3 regions of the Paenibacillus sp. FSL R7-0128 genome follow, and region 2 is predicted to be linked to each of the others. Evidence: riboswitches for the same ligand, from Rfam matches in the RefSeq annotation. Region 2 holds a riboswitch; each other region holds the start of a gene.
The links. A riboswitch is a leader RNA that binds a small molecule or an ion and turns the genes downstream of it on or off. The one in region 2 is predicted to bind cyclic di-GMP.

Region 1: another riboswitch for cyclic di-GMP. It lies ahead of NST26_RS04370 (PA14 domain-containing protein); the one in region 2 lies ahead of NST26_RS20925 (thiamine pyrophosphate-binding protein).
Region 3: another riboswitch for cyclic di-GMP. It lies ahead of NST26_RS01800 (choice-of-anchor A family protein); the one in region 2 lies ahead of NST26_RS20925 (thiamine pyrophosphate-binding protein).

What each region holds. Positions count from the first base shown of each region.
Region 1 covers NZ_JBBOCD010000001.1:1,057,329-1,065,338, reverse strand. The annotation lists gene NST26_RS04380 (discoidin domain-containing protein) at 1-2,545, opposite strand, end outside; gene NST26_RS04375 (glycosyl hydrolase) at 2,622-4,142, opposite strand; gene NST26_RS04370 (PA14 domain-containing protein) at 4,335-6,695, opposite strand; cyclic di-GMP riboswitch class I at 6,710-6,790, opposite strand; gene NST26_RS04365 (sugar phosphate nucleotidyltransferase) at 6,928-8,010, opposite strand, start outside.
Region 2 covers NZ_JBBOCD010000001.1:4,943,817-4,951,826, reverse strand. The annotation lists gene glpK (glycerol kinase GlpK) at 1-953, shown strand, start outside; gene NST26_RS20940 (3-oxoacyl-[acyl-carrier-protein] synthase III C-terminal domain-containing protein) at 1,046-2,038, opposite strand; gene NST26_RS20935 (hypothetical protein) at 2,178-2,528, opposite strand; gene NST26_RS20930 (carboxymuconolactone decarboxylase family protein) at 2,680-3,060, opposite strand; gene NST26_RS20925 (thiamine pyrophosphate-binding protein) at 3,111-4,724, opposite strand; cyclic di-GMP riboswitch class I at 4,871-4,967, opposite strand; gene NST26_RS20920 (methyl-accepting chemotaxis protein) at 5,469-6,719, opposite strand; gene NST26_RS20915 (helix-turn-helix transcriptional regulator) at 6,793-7,746, opposite strand; gene NST26_RS20910 (SDR family NAD(P)-dependent oxidoreductase) at 7,881-8,010, shown strand, end outside.
Region 3 covers NZ_JBBOCD010000001.1:426,325-434,334, reverse strand. The annotation lists gene NST26_RS01815 (HD-GYP domain-containing protein) at 1-23, opposite strand, end outside; gene NST26_RS01810 (alpha/beta hydrolase) at 519-1,484, opposite strand; gene NST26_RS01805 (IS256 family transposase) at 1,800-2,993, shown strand; gene NST26_RS01800 (choice-of-anchor A family protein) at 3,386-6,547, opposite strand; cyclic di-GMP riboswitch class I at 6,629-6,721, opposite strand; gene NST26_RS01795 (hypothetical protein) at 7,471-7,836, shown strand.

The DNA of each region.
Region 1 (8,010 bases), 3.9 Mb from region 2:
CCTGTCTCCAGCTCTTGGCATCCTCCGATACGTGGACAGTGTAGCCGCGCGGATAGTCATATGGCGATAAAGGGTAATCCATATCTATAGCTTCTACCGTATGTTCTGCGCCCAGATCAATCTGGAAGTACTCCCCCGAAGCCTGATGCTTGACCGTATCCCAGCGGGTCCGCCGGTCTCCGTCAATGGCCCCTGCCGGATTGGAAGCCTCCTTACTCACACTGGACGTCACCTTCCAGCCTGCCCGGTCCAGCGGGACAAGTCCGGTTGCTGTAATCTGTGTCTTCTCTGACATCATGCCAGAGCCGGACACTCTTACAGCATAAGTATAAAGTGTGCCTTCCTTCAGCTTGCTGTCGTTGTACTCGGTTCCCTTCACTGCTGTAGCGATGACCTTCAGCTTCTCGTCCGGGCCGTCCGCCCGGAGCACTTCATAGCTTGCTCCGGGGGCTTCCAGCCAGTTCAGATGCATCGATAATCCCTTGACAGCAGTCGCCTTCAGGCCCTGAGGCGCCATATCCGCCACCTCAGAGGAAGGCTCCAGAATGTACTGCACGCCTTCTCCCGGAGCCAGCGTCTCCGTGAATTCCAGCTCCGGCGAAGCAGCCCTGCCGGTTACATAGCTGCGGGCCTCCTCATAAGTATCGCCCTTGCCGAACCGTTCTCCTTCGTACTCCGTTTTCTTCGGCATAGTGACCTTGACCTTAACGGTCTGCTCGGTCTTCTCGAAATTGACGAAGTTCACCAGCACCTTGTTGGATGTCGCCTTGCTGCCCGCCAGCGGCTCAAGCGTGGAGGTGTCCACTGCTCTTACGTAGACCAGCTTATCCTTCAGCTCCTCCTTATTGCTGATCTGGTAGGTCAGCGGAGCGCCGTGTGTAGCATAAGCCAGATCCAGCCTGCGCATGATACTGACGCGGGATTCTTCGCCTTCCTTGGTGTAGTAGATCTCTGTAGCCGCCGGATCATGATCCTCCAGATTGAAGCCGTATTTGAACAGGCTGAAATTCTTGAAGAAGGCGGCATGCTGCACGAACATCTCGGCATAGCCGATATGTGCCCGCATAATCCGGTCGAACACCGCTGAAGTCCGCTCCTTGGCCCCATATTGATACGCGTCCACATGGGAGTCCGAGGTGCCGAACTCGGTGGCGAGCATTTTTTTGCTAAGTCCGTCTACCGAGCCCCCGAAGGTCTTCAGGTTCTCCGTGAAGCTCCCGCCCTGTCCGAAAATATAGGAATCCCCATAAGAATGGCCATTCGTCAGATCCGTTACCGCTTCAAGCTCATCGCGCTGCTTCGGATCGCGTTCCCAGCCGTCCGGGTCTCCGCACTGCTTCACCGGACCCTTCTGATTGCCGCACGAGTCTTCGCTGTAGCCCGGCCAGTAGGCCCATCCGGGTGCAACCGTCTGCAGATGCGGTGCGATCGTCTTACCCTTGCTGTTCAGCCACTCGGCTATGGCCAGATTGACCGCTTTGGAACGGTTGAACAGGCCCGGTTCGTTATCCACCTCGTAATACTGGAAGTACGGGCTGTACTTCTGGAAATAATCCGTCAGCTTCTTCTCCGCATCCTCTGGCAGCGTTCCATCCGCCTTCAGCTTGATATCGCCTGTGTACAGATAGAGCGCTACGGCCTGCATATTGTAATCCTTCAGGACCTTGTAGTACTCCTCCATATTCTCACACGAGCGGCCTACATCGCTGGCACAGCTGGTCCGCATGATATTGCCGCTATAGGCTACACCCAGCCACTTCATAATATAGGGCAGATGGGTAACCGCCCCCTCGTCAAAATAAAACTGCTTGTTATTCACCACCGTTCCCGTCAGCGTATAGCTGCCGTGAATCGGCTCCTTAATCGGAGACTTCAGCGCCTCCAGACTGAGATTATCCCATGTCCACCAGTTGTACTTATCCTCAGCCTCTGAGGAATAGATTCCTCTGGCCGTCCGCAGCGTCAGCTCGTTGGTGCCGCTGATGAGCTGCTCTTTGGGAATGTACAGCTCATAGGTTTTGCGGAAGTCGTATTTGCTGCCTGTTCCGGCAATCCCGGCGATCTGAATGATGCCTGAGAGCTGACGGTTGGAGAACACGCTCATCTGGGGAACGGATTTGTAAGCATCGATAATGCTCACGCGAAATAAGACCCCGTGCTCCGGGATCTTATCCAGCTCATACTGAATCCGCAGCTCCGGGTTGGTCTCCCCATGCAGGCCGGAGGGCAGTGACTTCAGCTCTGCCGACCTGGCAGTGGTTGAAGCTATGCTGAGTGTCTTCTTCACCCCGCTTGACCCTGCCGCCTTGAACTCACCGGCAGAGCCGTCATGCTTGCCAAGCTTCCATAGAACAGTTCCTTCCGGCATCTCAGGACCGGCATCCTTGGCCGCCGACAATGAAGACAGATCCACATCATCTTCACCGTCCTTCGTCCCGTAATCTCCGAAGACAGAGACGGACAACAGAATCAAGATGATCAGTGCTGCAAATTTTAGTAGTCGGTGGAGATATTTACTGGGTTTCTTTTGAACTCTAGTCCTCATTCCCTTGTCCTCGCTTTCTTCCGGAATTCTATGCTGTACCTGGTTTACGTCACACTTCGTTTTCCGCGGAGCTTCCTTAAGGAAGCGTCAGCGCGCTCTGGGGAATAATCATCTGCTTCTGGCTCTGGCTCCTCCACATCAGACTGACGCTGGCATCCCCGCGGTTCTCGTAATACTCCACCTTGATGGCGTAGGGGGTACCCGCAGAGAGCGTGATGCTGCCCTCCTTGCTCGCACTGCTCTGGTTCTTCCAGCTGTCGATCAGGAGCTTGCCGCCGATCCATACGCGGATGCCGTCATCCGAAGAAGCGGTGAACGTATACTTTTCACTGTAGAGAGGCTTAAGGGTCCCGGTCCAGCGTACCGAGAATGAATCCTTGGGAAGGCCGGGAGCCGGTGAACTGCCATGCCAGTTGAATTGAAGGGTGCTGTCATTACGGGTAAGCAGCGGTGTGCCGGACAGGTCCATATTGCCATAATACTGGCCTCTCAGGCCGTTCCTTGAGCTTACAGCCGCCGCATGCGTTTTGGCACCCGCCGCGAGCTTGTAATCCTCCCGCGATACCGTGTATTTATGGTTCATGAAGCTTTGAATTTTCACGGTCGGGTTATTCTCAACCAGCATCTTGCCCCATGTCATCGTATATACCCATTTGCTTTGTTTTTGAGACATGATGACAGGGTCTGGAAGCTCTCCGCTCTCCCCGATTCCGATCGGTTTGCCATCGGCCAGCTTCAGGAGGCTGTCATAATAAGACTGTTTGAAATCATTGTCATAAATGTCGGCGGCCAGAATATCCACCTTGGCGATGCCGGGAAAATAGGCGGCATACGGCTCAGACGACTTGTTGGGAGCATTCGGATTCCATACCCACAGCAGATTATTCAGCTTATGCGTATTCACCATGCGGTCATAGACCAGGTCCCAGAGCTTCGCGAAGTCATCCTTCTGCCCCCACCAGAACCAGCCGCCGTTCATCTCATGATAGGGCCGCCATAACACCGGAACTCCGGCATCGCGCAGCTCGCCCAGATACTTGGCCACTTCATCCAGCTCAGCGACCAGGGCTTTGTACTGCGGCGTTCCGGGAGTGACATACAGCTTGAATTGACTCTGGCTCAGCGGCTTCTGCACATTGGTCCATACCGGCGCGGTTCCCGGCAGATTCTGATGGAAGGTCATGGCGACAATACCGCCGCCCTCATGCCAACGGATGGCGCTGTCCACGACAGCCTGACGCTGCTTGGCAATGGTCTCCTTGGACTGGTTGCCTATGGCTCCCAGCTCATAGCCATGCAGAACGGCATAGCGGCCGGTTGTGGTGCGGAGCTTATTATTAAATTCATCGGGGCTCTCCAGGTAATCATGCTGGCCGGATATCATCCCCTTGCCGCTGAGATTACTAAGATAGCTTAACAGTGCGGAAGCCTCCTTGGAGGCCGAAGGATTAATGGGCTGTATGGGAGCGGGGGCGGCAGGTGCCGTAACCTTGGCGGCTGCGGGCAGACTGCGCCCTTCCCCCCATGGAAGCAATGAAAGGATAAGGATTAGAGGAAAAATAGTTGTATATAGCCTGTACTTACGGTAAGTGTTCAATGTAATCTCCTTTCTTCAGCCACACTCTCCGGCAGGGCCCCGGAGGTTACGCCTGCCGGATTGTCTGCCTTTCTATAGCTTAGTAGCCCTGCTGGTAAGCAGGGCCATTAAGAGTGGCTTACAGGATTTATAATTGTAACGTCTTAACCAGTAACAGCGCCAATGTTGAACACAGCTGCGGACCTTATGAGCTTACGAAGCGGACGGGAGGAACAACGCGCTTGCCGGAATGGTTCCTTTGGCCTGGCTTGGACTCTGCCACATCAGCCGCGCTTTTGCATCCCCTTGATTCTCATAATACTCTACCTGAATATCATACAGCTCGCCTGCGGTCAGGCTGATGCTGCCCATGCGTTCGGTGCCGCTCTGCTTCACCCAGCTGTCAATCACAAGCTCACCGTTCACCCGTACGCGGATACCGTCATCGGAAGTGGTGTAGATCTGATAAGTCTCCGTGTACAGCGGCTTCATCTTCCCGCTCCAGCGGACAGAGAAGAAGTCTATGCCGATAGCGGCATCCGGTGAGCCTTGGCGCCAGTTGAAATCAAGCACAGCATCGGTACGCACTACAGCGGGTTCGCCCGAAAGTGTCATGTTATTGAAGTATTCCGCGTACAGTCCATTGGCAGCAGGAACTTCTACCGGCGGATCCGCCGATGTTGCTGTAGGAGAAGGAACGGGAACAGGAACCGCTGTCGGCGTAGGCACCGGTGTTGGCGTTGGTGTCGTTACTGGCGTCAGTGTTGGTGCTGGTGTTGGCATTGGTGTCGTTACTGGTGCCGGCGTTGCTGTCTGTGCTGGTGCTGCTGTCGCTGCTGGTACCGTTGTCGGTACTGCTGTTGCAGCCGGAGCAGGTATGGATGTGTTGCCTGCTCTGGAGAAAAGCGCACTTGCAGGTACGGTTCCCTTCACCTGGCTGGGGCTCTGCCACATCAGATGGACATTCGCATCGCCTGCATTCTCGTAATACTCTACCTTGATATCGTACAGTTGCCCGGCAGTCAAGGCAATGCTTCCTGTGCGGGCAGTTCCGCTCTGCTTGACCCAGCTGTCGATGACTGCTGTGCCGTTCACCCACAAGCGGATACCGTCATCCGATGTAGTATAGAACTGATAGGTCTCACTGTAAGCCGGCTTAATCTGGCCGGTCCAGCGGATCGAGAAGTAATCCACGCCGAGTGCAGCATTAGGAGTACCCTGGCGCCAATTGAAGCTGATGACATCATCGTTACGCACCATAACCGGCGTTCCCGAGAGCGTCATGTTCTTGAAGTATTCTCCAAGCAAGCCATTCTGGGCAGGCTTACTGTCCGTATCACCGGAGGTTGGGACCGGCTTCGGAATCGGCGCAACGGTTGGTGTTGCAGTCGGCGTTGGTGTTACAGTCGGCGTTGGTGTTGGTGTTGCAGTCGGCGTTGGTGTCGGTGTTGCAGTCGGCGTTGGTGTTGGTGTTGCAGTCGGCGTTGCGGTAGGCGTTGCCGTTGGCTTAGGAGCCGCCGCCGGAGCAGACCAGGCCTTATATTGGTCACGGGTCAGTGTGTAGCTGTCATTCATGAAATTCTTGATCGTAGCCGTGCTGTTATTCTCATAGAGCATCTTGCCCCAGTTCATCATGAACACGTAATTCTGCTGGGTCAGCTTCAGCTTCGAGATGTTCGGCATTTCGCCGTTCTCGCCGATGCCGATCGGTTTGCCGCCAGCCAGGCTGGTCAGATCATCATGATATTTATTCGAGTAGTCGTTATTATATATATCTGCTGCCAGCACATCCACTCTGTCCGCGCCCGGATAGGTCCGTGCATAGGGATCAGAGTTGGCATTCGGCGCATTCGGGTTCCATACCCAAATCAGATTATTTAACTGATGAACGTTCACGAACCGGTCATACATAATATTCCATAGTGCAGTGAAGTTGTCTTTCTTGCCCCACCAGAACCAGCCGCCGTTCATTTCATGGTACGGTCTCCAGAGGATCGGAACCTTAGCATCCCGCAGACTTTTCAGAGAGACAGCTACTTTATCCAGATCAGTGATTAGAGCATTATACTCTGGCGTGCCGGGGGTTACGTATTTGTTAAATTGCGCCTGAGTAATTGGCTTCTGCACATTGGACCATTCGTACTTGGTGCCCGGCAGACTCTGGTGGAAGGTCATGGCGACAATGCCGCCCGCTCTGGACCAGTTCGTTGCACTCCAGACGATATTTTTGCGTTGTGCAGCTACTCCGCTCTCGCTCTGTCCACCGATTGCTCCAAGCTCATACCCATGCAGTGCGGCGTATTGTCCGCTTGTTCCCTTCAGCTTGTTGCTCAGCTCATCCGGACTTTCGAAATAGTCATGCTGCCCTGTAATGATTCCGTTCCCGGAGATCTCATAGAGACTGTTCAGCAGCTTGACCGCCTCGGCTGAGGCATTAGGGTTCACGGGCGCTCCTGTAGAGGAAGCAGCCTTGACAGTGGACGGGGCGATTCCCAGTCCCACGGGTACAGCAGACAATACCACGGCCAGCGACAGCACAGCGCAGAGCAAACGAGACTTACGGTAAGTTTTCACAATATTCTCTTCCTTTCGGTAGCCAGGCTGCCACTCTTGCGAAGGCCCTATAGCTTTGCGTCCCTATCTTTCGATTAGGTTTGCCATTGTCGTTTTGGAAGGATCAATCCCTCTTACCGTAAGTATCGTCGATATGCAAATTTAATGTAGAGTAAAAACAAATTTTGTCTGAAAAATAGTTCTAAATGCCTGATTAAAAATTGTAACAATTGGTTAAATAGATAAGTTAGACCTACGAAATGAACTGATGTAGAGCGATATCCTCCCAGTCCAGAGTAATACGGATATTGTCCTCCTCTACCAGCTCAGACCCTGTCTGCACCTCAATGAACTCCACATCGGTAAGAGCAAGAATGGCATGCTTGGTCCCTTCCGGTATCCGCACCACATCTCCCGCCTTCACCTTATGCATCTTCTCATTGATGACAATGCTGGCTTCCCCGCTGACGAAGGTCCAGATTTCACTGCGTTTGTGATGCAGCTGGTAGCTGATATTTTTGCCCTCATTGATGAAAATCCGCTTGGTCAGCACCTCGTTGCCCTCATCATATTTCACATAATCGATCACCTTGTAGTGGCCCCAGCGGCGTTCCTCGTACATCGGTCTTTGTTCAAAAGTCTTCAGCACTTCCTTGATCCGCGGACTCTCGGCCTTGTGTGTCACCAGAATGCCGTCCGGGCTGGCGGCGATAATCAGATCCTTCGCCCCGATTACCGTGATTGGAATATCCAGCTCGTTAATGAGGCAGGTGCCTTCGGAGTCAGCGGTGATAAAGCCTTTGCCGACATGGTTACTGGTCATTTCCTCGGTCAGCGTATTCCAGGTGCCCAGGTCTTTCCAGAATCCGGCGTAAGGCTGCACGACGATGTTCTCTTCTTTCTCCACCACTTCGTAATCGAAGCTAATCGAGGACAGCAGCTTATACTGCTTCTGCAGCTCCTCGTAATTGAGCGGCAGCCCTTTGCGCTGCAGTATATCCAGCAGGTAACCCAGACGGAAGGCGAACACTCCGCAGTTCCAGAGCGCTCCCCGCCTGATTAGCTCCTCAGCTTGGATGCGGTCCGGCTTCTCCTGGAAGTGGCTCACTTGCAGGTAACCATTCGCTCCCGCATCTGCGCCCGTTGGAATAATGTAGCCGTATTTCTCCGAAGCATGCTCGGGAACTACGCCCATCAGCGCCAGGTTCGCCCCGCTCACCAGCATGGTGTTCTCCAGCTGCAGCACCGTTTCGAAAAAGGAGGATTCCACGTATGGGTCCACCGGCAGAATCGCCACGGTCTCGCTTGGGGACACCCCCGCGATGGAATACAGGTA
Region 2 (8,010 bases):
CGATGATGTATAACCTGCATGAGCGCCAGTGGGATGAAGAGCTGATAGACACGCTGCGTATTCCGCCGTCCATTCTGCCGGAGGTGAGGATGTCGGGCGGAGATTTCGGTGTCTGTGACCAGCAGTGGTTCGGTCTGGAGATTCCTATCCGGTCGGTGCTGGGGGATCAGCAGGCAGCGCTGTTTGGTCATACCTGCCTGGAGGCAGGCAGTGCTAAGAACACCTATGGGACAGGCTGCTTCATTCTCATGAATACAGGCACTGAAGCTGTGGCATCCAGTCATGGCCTATTGACTACGGTAGCCTGGGGCATGGGGGATGAGCTCTATTATGCACTGGAAGGCAGTGTCTTCGTGGCTGGAGCGGCTGTGCAGTGGCTGCAGGAGGGGCTGGGGCTAATTGTCGCGCCCGCCGACTCGGAAGAGAAGGCCAGCGAGGTGGACGAGAGTGAGGGGGTTGTGGTAGTGCCAGCCTTTACCGGCCTGGGTGCGCCTTACTGGGATATGTATGCGCGGGGCGCCATATTCGGCTTGACGCGTGGCACCACCTCCGCACATCTGGTACGGGCGACGCTGGAATCACTGGCCTTCCAGTCCCGCGATGTCATCGACGCAATGCAGAAGGATGCCGGCATGCCGCTCACCGGCCTGAGGGTAGACGGCGGTGCGGTGCGCAACAATCTGCTGATGCAGTTCCAGGCCGATATTCTGGGCAGCGAAGTGACACGTACAACCTACGCGGAGACTACAGCACTTGGCGCTGCGCTGCTAGCCGGACTTACCTCCGGGGTATGGACCCGTGAGCAGCTAGAGAGCTTCAATACGGCCGAGAAGGTCTTCTCGCCGCAGATGGAGCCGGAGGAGCGGGAACGCAGATACGGTGCCTGGCAGGATGCTGTGTCGCGCACGATGGGCTGGGAGAAGCATGAGGGCAAGCACGAAGGCAGACTTTAGAGCGGAGTAGAGGCATTAAGAACAGAAACGGCCCGCAGGCAGAAACTCTGCTGCGGGCCGTTTTTTACTCTGGAACAGAATGAACAGTAAGATTAGTACTCCATTACAAATGCGACATTCTGCCATCCGGCGCCCACGGTCCAGAACAGGACCTTGTCTCCGCGTTCAAGCTGCCCGGTAGTGACGGCTCTGTGAAGGGCAATGAACGGGCTGCTGGTCGAGGTATAGCCGAACTCATCGCCTATGTAGACTGCGGCCTCAGGGTTAATACCGGTTTTGCCGGAGACGGCCTGGATGTTCGGAAGAGACAGCTGTGAGAAGCAGGCAGCCTTGACCGATTCAGGGGCAATCCCGTTGTTGCTCAGCAGAGTGTTGATTGATTCGGAAGCGGCATCCACACAGATGGAATCATCGAATGGAATGAACTTCACATTGAACTCTCCTGCGGCAACACCGGTGCGTCCGAGCTTAGCCAGGCCTTCTGCCGGGAACAGAGAGTTGCCGTACACACAGGTGTCTGTCTGGTAGATAGAGTCAATGAAGCCGACCGAATGCTCATCGCGCTCCAGAATAACAGCGGCAGCGGCATCACCGAAGTTCGCGTAATATACCGGATCATTCTTGTCCGCATGCGGTGCCACGTAATCGGAGCCGATGACCAGGGCGCGGCGGATTCTCGGGTTCGCCATCATCTGGCGGCTGACCTGCTCAACCGAGGCGGTCATTCCGGCACAGTTGGCATTGCTGTCAATACAGATGGTATGCGAAGCTCCGTTAATCAGGCGGTGAATCATCAATGAGTTCGTAGGAAATATATATTCAGGGGTTTGGCTTGCATAAGCGATCAGGTCAATGTCAGGGCCGGTAAGACCGGTCTTCTCCAGAACATTACTTGCGGCTTCAAAAGCCATTGTCAGGGAATTCTCATCCGGGCTGTCGATGCTGTAGCGGTTTTCACGGCCCAGAGTAGCCAGCAGTCCACGGATATCAATACCTTTGTCATCAAAATGCTGAATGAAAAAGTCATTGCCGATTCTTTTGTCTGGATGGTAGATATCAATGTCCTTAATGCGAATCCCCGCCATAGTACAGACCTCCTAAAGTTTTGTTAGCTATACTTCTCACGAATCTGCTTCTTACAAAACTCTCTTCCAGCATTAGCAGCCGGTTTAATGAATGAACCTGTGCGTTTCAAGCGGCTGATTTAGGTTTAAATTGTATTTATTAAGCTTGTACGGTTGAAGTGATCTCCAGATTCTCAAGTCCTGCTTTGCGGCCCAGGCGTGCCAGCTGCATTTTGAGGATCGGGTTATTTTCCAGGGTAAGACTCACTTTCTGGAAGCCATCAGCCTTGAACATGATGAAGCAGCCTTCAAGCAGCGGTACAACATCAGGAGCGGTTACATTCAGCTTGCGGCAGTCGATCTCTAGTGCATATTCAGCAGGGCTGATCGGGTTAATAGTCTGCTGGTAAGCCTGTATAGATTTGAGCCCGTCCTCGTTAGAGAAGGTTCCCTCCAGCTCAATATTGATTACTTTCTTCGCAGTATCTGTCTTCAAAATAAATTGTCCCATGTTGATCTCTCCCTAAGTGTAATTTCCAATACCTCCAAAACGTTATTCCTGCGACTATATTCGACAAAACCGCAATTCGATTTGGGATATTTTGCCTTCATTATAACCAGATCATACTGAAACGTGCAATCAAAAGTCGAAATTTGTAGATTTATGAAGATTTTTCTTTGATTTCCTCCAGAGTATCCAGCAGCACATTAAAGGCCGAAATCACCCGGGGGGCACCGACGCAAGGGGTCAGATGCAGCAGCACGCCCTTGATCTGCTCGACGGTCATGCCAACGCGGAGCGCCATTACATAATGAACCCCCAGCTGTTCATATTGTCCCATCGTAATCAGCGACGAGATCACCGCGATCTCCTTCCAGTCAGAGCCAATCGTGGTCCGCTGAAAAATATCGCCATAGGCATTGCCCATGATATATTCGGCTAATTCCGGAAAATGCTCTTTGATCGGAGCCAGGGCCTTGGCCCCATAATCTCCTGAGAGATCAGTGAAATGATCGAGTCCGCTGTTCATGTTCTTGTTCACGATATGTCCTCCTGATAGTAGGTTAGAAAAGGTGTGCGGATACGGCTTCCTTACGTAAGATCCAGCGTGCGGTGGGCCGTAGGAGGCATTTCATCACGGTCAGTCAGCAGCTCAATTACAGCTGCCTTGTTAAGTGCCACAGTTTCTTGGATTGCGGCAGCGAACTCCTCCTGCGTCTCGCAGCGGAAGCCGGCTGCACCCAGCGATTCGGCGAATTTCACGGCATCCATCGGAACCTCGAAGATCGTACCGTCAATCCGGCCAGTCGTTTTCTCCATACCCTTAAGCGCCATATCCAGCTGCTTATTGTTCACCACAATGAAAATCACCGGAATGTCCTTGCAAACGGCTGTGTTTATTTCAGTTCCGAGCATCATAAAACAGCCGTCACCGGTAATGCAGAAGACAGTCTCTCCGGGAGAAGCCGTCTTGGCGCCGATCGCCATGCCAATTGAATTGCCCATGCAAGCAAAGTAGGCATCGAATATGAAGCTGCCGGGCCTGCGGACATTGAACCATTTCACAGCATTGAACCCGTGGCTGCCGTCATCTACAAACACGCTGCTGTTGTAAGGAATCAAGTCGCTCATCGTGCTCATTACCGAAGCCAGAGAGAGCCCCGCCAGCACGGGCAACTCGTCATTGTAAGCATTGGAGATTGTGATTTCATGCTTGGTGACCGTAGAGGGGTCCAGCTTCTGAAGATACAGTGCCAGGTTGTCCCTTAAGTCCCCGCCGACAGCGATGGTGGATGAGGACAGTATTTTGCCGACAAAGGTTGGATCTACATCGAACTGGATCAGCTGCGGCGGATGATTCTCCGGCTTCAGGTTGCAGATGGTCATGTCGCTCAGGCGGGAGCCCAGAACAATGAACAGGTCGCTGTTGTTCAGCAATTCATCGCCGTGCGAGGAGCCGCCAACGCCGACAGGACCGTGGTAGAGCGGGTGATCATGAGCTATTGCACCTTTGCCGCCTGGAGAGGTGACTACAGGAATGTTGAAGGTTTCGGCCAGCTGAACCAGTTCCTGATGGGCACCTGAGCGGTTGACGCCTTTACCGGCAATGATCAGCGGCCTAGCGGATTGATTAATCGCCGAGATGACCCGGTCATAGTTCTGATAACTGACTAGTCCCTCGCGTTCCGGCAGAACAATCCGGCATTCCGCGAGCCGCTCTGTCTGCACATCAAACGGAATGCAGAGATGGACCGGACCTTTTTGGTCACCGAGGGCGATGGATAGGGCATGGTTGAAAATCGTGCTGAAGTGATCGCCGCGTTCAACGAGCTTGCTGAAGAGGGTGGCCGGCCGGAACATATCCGCCAAATCAGCCAGGTAGGAAGTGGAATCCTGACATTGGGGAATGCCCAGCTCCTTGATGGACTGATGTCCGGTGATGAAGAGGACGGGAAGATTATTGGCCTTGGCATGCGCTGCTGCGGTGAGTAGATTCGTTCCGCCCGGACCGGAGGTGCCGAAGGCTACCCCGAGACTGCCGGTCTTCAGAGCATAACCGCCGGCGGCGAAGCCGGAGCTGGATTCGTGCCGGCCGGGGATGAACTCTATACCGTAGTCAACCATTTTCAAAGCGATGGGGCAAATAGACTTACCTATGATTCCAAAAGAATGAGTGACTCCCAGATTGTGTAATGCTTCCGCCATATAATCTGCAACTGTCTTCAGAACATCCACCCCGCAAGTTGTTATTTGTATACGTCAGCAATAGAAAACCTGTACTCACCATTGGAGCACAGGTCTGTTGCACGAATCACCATAATCAAACGCGAAACCTAAGGCGTTCACAGTTTTTCAGCAACCTGGCTGTCATGATCCCACTTCAGAAATGAGACTGTAGATCCATGGCTTTGCGTCATTCCCTTTCGGTGAATTTTGCCGGTATGCGGTTATAAATGAATTTGTGGAGAATTTTCCTTTACAATATATTCCTTGCTCCGCTTTTGTCAATAACCCCTGTGAGAAGAAACTCGGAATTTGACGAATATTCAGGAGTGGAAATGGCTAAATATTTGGATTTTCAAACTTTTGAAAATGGTTGTCCCTGGAAGACTAAAGTCTTAAAATGCAAATGGCCGTTTAGGTTGATTAATGTGGGAAGTGAGCACAAAGCCTCATTACATTCCTGATTTACTGCAAAACATTAAGAATTCACTAGATATACAGCATTACAAATTTCGGTGATAGGACTTAAGTAATAGTGATGTAAGATGTTAGCTTATAGACAAGCTATGACAATAGAACGACTATAGTAAAGAAGTGCAAAGCACGGTTTTTACCGTTATGCACAATTTCAACAATTTGTGAATATTACATAACAATCTTTGTTTTGCCCAAAAAAAGAGACACCTCCCGCAGAAAATTCCGCAGGCGTGTCTCTTTGTGCTGAGGTTAAAATTTGAAAATATGAATCGTTTTTTGCAGGTTGAAGACCGCGGAGGTCATCTTCTCTGTCTCCTCAGCTACGGATTGAAGAGCATGAATCTGTTCGTTCATCGCTGCGGATACCTCTTCCGTCCCTGCGGCGGTCTCCTGGGTGATGGCTGAGATATTCTCGATCGCCCCGGAGATCTTGAGCGCGCTCTCCAGCATAAGGTCACTCTCTGCAGAGAAGGAGGCAATCTGCTCGGTTATGTATTGGACACTATGCACAATTTGAGCAAAAATGTTGGCTGTCTCCGTAATCATCTCATTCTGCACCTGGACTACCTCTTCATTGATGGCGATGTTATCGATAGCCTGCTTGATATCCGCTTCGATGCTGCGTACCAGACCGAACACCTCTTTGGTTGAAGCGGTGGATTCCTCGGCCAGCTTGCGGACCTCCTGGGCAACAACGGCGAACCCGCGGCCATGCTCGCCTGCACGGGCGGCTTCAATAGAAGCATTGAGCGACAGCAGATTGGTCTGTTCAGCAATTTCGGTAATTGTCTTGGTAATCATCGTAATGCCACGTGCGTTATGCGATAGGGCTTCGATAGTATCCGCCACCTTCTGGGTAGCCTGGATGTTCTTGCGCATGCCTTCGGCTTGGGTATCCACCGATTGCCGTCCCTGTTCTACCAATTCCAGCGTATGTACAGACCTTTTATTCATTTCCTTGGTGGAATTCGTATAATTGGAGACTTTGATTTCGATATCCTTGATCGATTCGGTCATATCAGCGATATCCACCGAGATTTCGTTAGCACCGAGGGCCAGTTCATTGGAGGAGGAGGCCACCTGCGCCATGACAAACTTCAGGTTCTGATTCTTGTCTTCAATCCCGCGGCTGGCGTCCATAACCTGACGGGTAATCTGTGAGGCATCGGTGAGGATTTTTTTGAGCTTGTCAATCATGGTGTTGAAGGAGCGGCTGATGTCGCCCATGGAGCCATTCTCATCGGCACGGCTGGTGAAGTCGCCTTTGGCAATCGTGTGCGTCACATTGGAGATATCCTCAAATGAAGATGTAAGCGTTCTCTCAATGAAGCGCGCAAGCGGGTAAGTCAGCGCTGCCAGGACGGCGACAAGAATAATGCCGATGAGCAGCCTGTCCATGAGGATTAGCGTGATTAAGACAGGGACAGCGAATAAAGCGGCAACCAGGTAACATCCGGTGACAATTTTTTGTTTCAACGGCAGCTTGTTCATCCAGTCCATAATGTAAAGTCCCCCTATAAATAATAATGTGTATTGTAATATTATAGGGGATACTAGTGCATTTGGTCTATTATTAAAAATCGTATAATGCTGCCGCTTCACGCAGAGCCGCAGCAACCGTATCCGCAAGCTTAGGCGGTGCCGTCACCTTGATGCCCTGACCCAGGGACAGGATGATCCGGCACGCAGACTCCGGCGTGTTGAACTCGGCCTCGGCCCTGATCCAGCCCGGGGCCTCAGCAGGCTGCTGGTGCAACAGGGCGACGTATCGCTCCTTCTGCAGCTCCTTCATCGTTTGCTCTCTTACAAGAAGGCTGGAGGGGTACCTGGGCAAGGCAGACTTGAATGCGGCGGTGGAGGTCTCCCAGTACTCAGACAGGTGGAAATCCTCCGGCTGCTCAAAAGACTCATCTGTGACTTTGGCCTCAGTAATTCTGGAGACCCTGTAGGTCCGCAGCTCGCTGTCATGCCCTGCGACCAAGTACCAGACGCCGCGCTTGACTACCAGCCCCAGCGGTGCAACCAGCCGCTCGGCGGCGTCCTCGCCGCGCAGATAGGTGATGCTCACCTTGCGGTTCTCCCATAAGGCTCCCTGCAAAGCGGATAGGCAGGGATAGGTCTCCCCGGAGGGATGCCACCCGGCTCCGTCGATGTGAATCCGCTGGCTGAGGAAGCTGAAGGGGGTGACTGGCTGCCGGTTAGCGACGGCCTGCAGCTTGCGGGCGGCCGAGGAGAACTCCTCCTGAATGCCCAGAGCGTGCAGAATCGCCGGATCAGCGGGCACCAGCAGCGCGGCAATCTCCTTGGTGTTCATTCCGGTCAGGGAATTCCGGTAGCCTTCAGCCAGCTTCCAGCCGCCTTCCCGGCCGCGCTCCGCCAGCACGGGGATGCCGGAGAAGCTTAGTGCCTCCATATCCCGGAAGATTGTACGTTCGGATACCTCCAGCGTTTGCGCCAGCTCTTTGGAGCTGATTTTCCCGCGGCTCTGTAAGAGTTGAACGATAGTGATCAGGCGATCCGCTCTCATTCTGCAACCTCCCTTGAATGTATTATTTATATATGTCAATGGTTGTCATGTATAAGGTATATATTAGACAAGAATACGGATTAGCGCAAATGATCATCTAATCCGGGCATGATAGATGAAAGGGAGCGGATCAAATGACAAATCTGCAAGGGAAAGTGGCATTGGTAACAGGCGGGAGCAGGGGAGCGGGCAGAGGCATTGCACTGGAGCTGGCGAAGGCTGGTGCCTATGTATACATTACGGGCAGGAATGCCGGTATGCCGC
Region 3 (8,010 bases), 4.5 Mb from region 2:
AAAAAGCTTCTGTATAGTCTCATCTGTCCCCTCATCCCCGTCCGGCCTCAGCCCAATATACAGTTGCATTTATGTAAAGACCATGCTATATTAAAATAATATTTGTTTTCGAGTATGTTTATCCCCATCAAGAAGATGTCAGGCCGATGAATCACTTCTCTATATTATCGGCGGTTTGGACACAATATCTTACGTTTTCTTGCAGTACTTATCCCTTTTATGAGACTAAATTCGAACATAGCATTCCGATTCACACTGGCGCGGCCACGGAGCCGCAAGGACAAAAGAGAGGTAGGGCTTTTGTCGTATTGGAAGGATTATTCTCGCCACACGGCTGCTGGAAATAACAAGGAATAACGACACCCGTCTTGCTCACAGACGGCGGGGGATTAATATACCGAATAAGACATGGATAGCTGCTTCTCTGTTCTTCAGGGAAAGGCTCCATGTGTGGAACATAATTAGCGCCCGATAACCGCTGTCAGCGGATATCGGGCGCGTCTACGTTCCAGGGACTTTTATCTGACAGACTCAGCGGCAGCCGGGCTGTGTACATAGCGTTCCACGAATTCGCCTACTGTGCGGATATATGTGCTTTTATCCGTATCATAGGCAAGACCATGCCCCGCTCCATGCACCACCAGTTGCTCCTTCGGACTCCGGCAGGCCTCATACAGCTCATTCATCATTGCATAGGGCACGAACTTATCCGCATCCCCGTGGATGAACAGAATCGGCACCTTGGCCTTGCGAACCTGCTTCAGCGCAGACGCCTCCCCGAAGGAATAACCGGCCTTCATCCGGGTCACCAGACTGGCCACCGGCACAAACGGGAAGCTCGGCAGATGGTACATCCGCTTCAGCTGATAGGACAGCTGTGCCTTGACCGAGGTGTAGCCGCAATCGGCGACAATCGCCTTGACCTGCGGAGGAAGCTCCTCGCCGGACGTCATCAGCACCGTGGCTCCGCCCATAGATACGCCATGCAGCACGATTTGCGCGTCCGGGCCGTTCTCCTGCAGGACGAATCCGATCCATTTCAGATAATCCCGGCGCTCCGGCCAGCCAAAGCCGATATAATCTCCTTCACTTTTCCCGTGTCCCCTGGCATCAGGCAGCAGCACATTATACCCCAGGTTCTCATAATAGTTTTTGGCGGTCGCTCCCATATCCTTGGCCTTCCCGGAATAACCGTGGGCAACAATGACCGTCCGTCCCGCAGCACGCTCCGACGCCAGATAATAGCCTTGCAGCTTGAGCCCATCCTCAGAGACCAGCTCCACCTCACGGAAGGTCTGCCGGGACACCCACTCCGCTCCTTCTCCCCACGAGGCTCCGGCCACCGGCGGCGGATCGATCTTTAGGTCTGGGGTCTTGGCCAGGAATTCCTTAGGGGCCCGTTTAATGGCTACTCCATAAAAATAGAATCCGGCATACCCCACCCCTCCGGCCACCACGATCAGCACCACAAGCAGGTATATCATCCACATCAACGTTCCTCCTTCAGTAAGCAACCATATTAATTTGAGCCTAGTATAGCATGGGAGTACGGCCAACTAAAAATACGGCTGGGGCGCAAACTTCAACTCCATTGTACTTTGCAAGACTCTTGAAAGAAGCAGATGGACTCCAATGGGCACACTCGTCTTCCTGCAGCAGATTGGATGCTGTTTTCCACATACATTTGGTCCGCTGAGATGGCGTAAAGTAAGTTGTGTACCAAGATTTGGAGCCTAGTCAGGCACCAAAAAAGTAGGGTATCCTCGGGATTGCGAAACCACCAAGGAGGAACCCTACCAATGAATATTTTACCCGAAAGTTCTCTGAATAATCTATTTGAAAAACTTGTTAAAGATTTTGTGAAAGACAACATGGAACGCCTGTTGCGCGCCGAAATCCAGGGGTTTATGGACAGTGAAGAAGCCGGTGCCAGCAATAGTCGCAACGGCTACTATACGCGAGATTTACACACGAAATACGGCCATATCGAGGATCTTCAGGTGCCCCGGGACCGCCAAAGCCTTTTCCAGACGCAGTTGTTTGAGCCGTACCAGCGGCGGGACGGATGGTTAGAAGAGGCCGTTATCCAAATGTATAAATCGGGCATGGGTACGCGGGATGTGGCCCGGTTCATTGAAAGTATGTTTGGCAGCCACTACTCCCCAACGACGGTCAGCAATATTACGGCTACAGTGCTGGACGATATCCACCAGTGGCAAAAGCGGCCACTGAGCAAACGGTACTCCGTCATCTACTTAGATGGGCTGTACGTGAAGCTGAAACGGGGCACGGTTCGTGGTGAAGTGGTCTACTTTGCGATGGGAATTGACGAGGAGGGACAGCGTCAAATTCTCGGGTTCTACGTGGGTGGCCAAGAGAGTTCAAATGGCTGGCGGGAGGTACTCAAAGACCTGTACGACCGCGGAGCGCAGGAAGTCCTGCTGGGTGTGTTTGACGGGCTACCGGGACTGGATGCGGCGTTTAAAGAGACCTATCCTCAGGCGGATGTACAGCATTGCGTAGTGCACAAAGTGCGGGCCACGTTTCATAAAATTCGGGTGGAGCACAAAACCGATGTCATGGAGGCGTTGAAAACCGTATATACGGCACCGGATGAAGTGGTAGCCCGGGCTAACTTTGATACGGTCAAAGCGAAGTGGAACAAGCTGTATCCGAAGGAAATGAGGTCCTGGGAGGAACAGTTATCCACACTCCTGACGTTCTACAACTATCCGCTGTCGATCCGTAAAGCGATCTACACGTCGAACCCCATCGAGCGGATGAACAAGGAAATCCGCAAGCGTCTGAAACCGATGAACAGTCTGACAAACATGGATGCCGCAGAGAAAATCGTGTACCTGGAGATGCTGGAATACAATGAACGTCATGCAGGGCGGGTCGCCCAAGGCTTTGGAGTGGATGCCGTTAAAAAGAAGCTAAAAGAGCTATTCGAAACACGCTACCCCTCTTTGCCCACACCGGAAGAGGCATAGCAGAGAAATCCAGTTTCTGGGGGTCGAGGTTCCCCCTCCCCCCAGAAACACTACATCCCAACCCGTAACCCGGGGGAGGCACTTCTACTCTTTTACACAAACTTCTTGACGCTACCTCCGCTGACCCTCTCACCGGCACATTGTATATTGTTTTTCGCATACATTTGGTCCGCTGACTCTCTCACCGGCACATTGTATATTGTTTTTCGCATACATTTGGTCCGCTGACTCTCTCACCGGCACATTGTATGTTGTTTTTCGCATACATTCTGTATCCGGGTACTTACTTCCAACAAAAAAAGAGCTGCTTCCAGGAGAACATCTTCTCCGAAAGCAGCCCTTGTCAAATTACAGGATCATCGTTTGTTTATATAAATCTCAGTTCCGGTCACTCATTTACGTTTGCTGTTTCTGGTGGTTCTTCTAAGAATCAAGCCCAGACCAGCGAGTGCCAAACCGGCAATATAATAAGGCGCAGGACTGGATTCGCCCGTCTTCGGCAAGGTTCCATCCACAGGCACACCGCCTAGAGGAACCTCATCATCAATAAGGACTACATCGGGTGCCGGTTCTGCTGAAGGCGTTGGCTCCGGTGTTGCTACTATTTGCGCAACCGCAACAGCCGGTGTCGGTGTCGGCACTGTTGTAGCTATTGGAATTGCTACAGGTCCAAGCGGCAGCGGATCATCATTCACAACCACATCATTGCTCACGATAAATCCGATAATCGGAGTCGGCGTAGGCACTGGAGGGAAACTGAACGGCGGCGATGTTGGCGCTGGTGTTGTTACTGGTGTTGGTTCTGGTGTCGGCGTTGGTGTCGGTTCTACCGTCGGTGTCGGTGTTGGCGTTGGCGTCGGTGTTGCTGTTGGCGTTGGTGTCGGCTCTACCGTCGGCGTTGGTGTCGGCTCTACCGTCGGCGTTGGTGTCGGTTCTACCGTCGGTGTCGGTGTTGGCTCTACCGTCGGTGTTGGTGTTGGCTCTGCCGTCGGTGTTGGTGTTGGCTCTGCCGTTGGCGTTGGTGTCGGTTCTACCGTCGGTGTCGGTGTTGGCTCTACCGTCGGTGTTGGTGTTGGCTCTGCCGTTGGTGTTGGTGTTGGCTCTGCCGTTGGCGTTGGTGTCGGTTCTACCGTCGGTGTCGGTGTTGGCTCTACCGTCGGTGTTGGTGTCGGCTCTACCGTCGGTGTCGGTGTTGGCTCTACCGTCGGTGTTGGTGTTGGCTCTGCCGTTGGCGTTGGTGTTGGCTCTGCCGTTGGCGTTGGTGTCGGTTCTGCCGTTGGCGTTGGTGTCGGCTCTGCTGTCGGCGTTGGTGTTGGTTCTACCGTTGGTGTTGGTGTCGGTTCTGCCGTTGGCGTTGGTGTCGGTTCCGCTGTCGGCGTTGGTGTTGGCTCTGCCGTTGGTGTTGGTGTCGGCTCTGCCGTTGGCGTTGGTGTCGGTGTTGGTTCTACCGTCGGTGTTGGTGTTGGCTCTGCCGTTGGTGTTGGTGTCGGTTCTGCCGTTGGCGTTGGTGTCGGTACCGCCGTTGGCGTTGGTGTCGGCTCTGCCGTTGGTGTTGGTGTCGGCTCTGCCGTTGGTGTTGGTGTCGGCTCTGCCGTTGGCGTTGGTGTCGGTCCCGCTGTTGGCGTCGGTGTCGGTACTGCCGTTGGCGTTGGTGTCGGTTCTGCCGTTGGCGTTGGTGTTGGTTCTACCGTCGGTGTTGGTGTCGGTACTGCCGTTGGCGTTGGTGTCGGTACTGCTGTTGGTGTTGGTGTCGGTACTGCCGTTGGTGTTGGTGTCGGTACTGCCGTTGGCGTTGGTGTCGGTTCTGCCGTTGGCGTTGGTGTCGGTACTGCTGTTGGCGTTGGTGTCGGTACCGCTGTTGGCGTTGGTGTCGGAACTGCCGTTGGTGTTGGCGTCGGCACCGCTGTTGGTGTCGGTGTTGGCTTCACCGTTGGCGTTGGTGTCGGCTTCACGGTCGGCGTTGGTGTTGGCTTCACGGTCGGCGTCGGTGTTGGCTTCACCGTTGGCGTTGGTGTCGGCTTCACAGTCGGCGTTGGTGTCGGCTTCACAGTCGGCGTTGGTGTTGGCTTCACAGTCGGCGTTGGTGTCGGCTTCACGGTCGGCGTTGGTGTCGGCTTCACAGTCGGCGTTGGTGTCGGCTTCACGGTCGGTGTTGGTGTTGGCTTCACGGTCGGCGTTGGTGTTGGCTTCACGGTCGGCGTTGGTGTCGGCTTCACGGTCGGCGTTGGTGTTGGCTTCACGGTCGGCGTTGGTGTTGGCTTCACGGTCGGCGTTGGTGTCGGCTTCACGGTCGGCGTTGGTGTCGGCTTCACGGTCGGCGTTGGTGTCGGCTTCACGGTCGGCGTTGGTGTCGGCTTCACCGTTGGCGTTGGTGTCGGCTTCACGGTCGGCGTTGGTGTCGGTTTTACAGTCGGTGTTGGCTTTGGAGTTGGAGTGCACACAGGTGTAGGTGACGGTTTTATGGTCGGTGTTGGCTTCACTGTAGGTGTAGGCGTTACCGTCGGTGTTGGCTTCACTGTAGGTGTAGGCGTTACCGTCGGTGTTGGCTTCACTGTAGGTGTTGGCGTTACCGTTGGTGTTGGTTTCACAGTCGGTGTTGGCGTTACCGTTGGTGTTGGTTTCACTGTCGGCGTTGGTGTCGGTGATGGACTAGGTGTCGGCGTTGCGGTCGGCGTCGGACTCGGCGGCGGCCCCTCTCCCTCGTACAATCCCAGGTGCATCTCTACCCCGCCGCTAAAAGATTTTGCAATCAGGGTTCCGTACAGCTCTGCTCCGGCATAATGAACATCCGCTCTAGGTGCGAGGATCGTCCCGAAGAATGAGGTATAAGCGATATTCACCTCAGAAGCTTCGTAAAAGTTGAACAATACCTGACTGGCTCTGCCGTTATTCATTGAAAAGCTCGGCACATTGACTGTAGACCCGCTTATATTAATAATCAGCGTAGCGTTCTGTGCAATGTTGAATTCGATATAGTTGGTCTTCGCCAGTGTCGAGGCATCCAAATGAACTACATTGAAACGATCCGGTGCACTTATCTTGAGCTGTCCATAATGATTATCGCCAATCTCATTCGTGTCGGCCAAGGCCCCATACTCTGTGGATCGGGAGATCAGAGCTTGCTGCTCGGCTGCAAAATCAATCGGGCTGGCATTTTTCTTCCCGCCTTTGATGTTGACACCAGGCTCATTGGCTGTAAAGCTATCCCCAAATACCACATTTCCATAGATCTCTCCACTGCCTAAATGTACAAAATTCTTACCGGCCACAAGTACATCCGTCGGCGAAGCATCCCTGTATGCCCTGGCTACTCCGTATCCTCCGGAGAGGGTAATGTTCCCCGCCGCTGCCAGGCGGCCTTCAATCTGGTCATTGGCTTGTTTAAAATCCCCGAGGATAAAAGCATTAAAATTCCCTGCAACCCCCAAAACCGGTGTTGGCGTATACGGCACCCCTGAAGCTGCTCTAACATCCGTCCCCCACGTAAAGGCACTGGATAGGGTCAATAGGCCTGCCATAAGGATGGCAGCTGTTTTACGTACTCTTTTCTTCAATAGTCCACACCTCCTAGTTACTATTCTATGAATCTGTCACGCGACTATAACAACAAAAAGACCGCCACGAAGGGTTAGCTTCACGGCGGCCGGACGACCCTAGCCTCAACTTTAGAGACAGTAGATTCCTGACTTTGCGTCCCGTTCTTTCGATACGGTTTGCGTTTGTACATGATTTCGGTATGCAATTAAGATTTGCTTATGTAAGATCATTGTTGAGTCTATGACATTTGTTACTTTTGTACTAATTTCAGTTTATCCGCTCCCCCACCCTGTTGTCAATCCATTCCCAGTATATTTTTTGAAATTATTTTTGCGAAGATTCCTCATTTAACCCTTTTATCATAAGGCTTCAGGGGCGAATCTTTTTTTATATGCTGACGAAAAAAGTCGAGAAATCAGAGGATTGGCTGTAGCCGTTTATCTCTCTTACCTATAATAATATCAATTTATATTATTTAAATTTGATGCATTTGTCCTATTTTATCGCCTTCAGACCCCTCCTACTCATTGTCTGCTCCTGTTCAATGCAATTTTACCTATTTACAGGCACCTCAGCTCGAAAAAAAAGTGCCGCCCATAGGGACGACACCTGCTAATAGACTTCATATATTTTGAATAAAATGTCGCCTAGGCAGACCCGAACAGCTGAACCCAGCCAATCATCGATACCCAGAGCGGAACACTTAGAATGATCCCGAATACCAAACCACGGCGGAGGCTTCCTTCACGACTCATTGCCATTCTCCTTTGAGCTGATTTATTTTTCAATCTTTAATATTTCAATTTTAATATAAAATAATTCATCTTATTTTTTTGTGAAATATATCACATTATTTGAGTTAATTTATAAAACCCATTGATTATTTTTTGAAGGATGAGTTACAATGCGAATATACGTTCTCTTCGAGGGGTTGAGAAGGATGCAAAGAGCAGAGAGCCAGGACAACCTGCTGGTCAAATCTTATATTTTGCTGCCGCTTATTCTATCCGCCTTCGAGCGCGATGCTTCTGCTATAGCCTCTGAGCTGCGCACGCCTGCACCTTATCTGGAGGTAATCCAGTCGGCCGCTCATGCCGCTTCTGCCGATCTGCGGGAGGTCCGTGCCGGAATGCGCGCACGTGGTCTGAAGGTCTATGAGCAGCAGCGGCTGGAGACGGGTGTTGAAGCCAAATTTGTCTGCAGGGGCTATCACGAACGGATGCTGCTGCTGGATGATGTGATTGCCGCCCAGGCCACTCTGCATATGCGCAGATATCTGGGTATGGAGAAGATGGAGCAGCGCTAACAAAGAAGCCTGCCGCAAGCGGCAGACTTCTGCATTAAATGATCGCCCGGATGCGGCTACATTAACAACGTCCAATACCCCAATGTGCCGCATATCACCACCACAGCTACCGGGTACAGGATTCTCCGGCTTACCTGATCCCTGAACGCAAGAAACAAACAAAGCATACAAAGC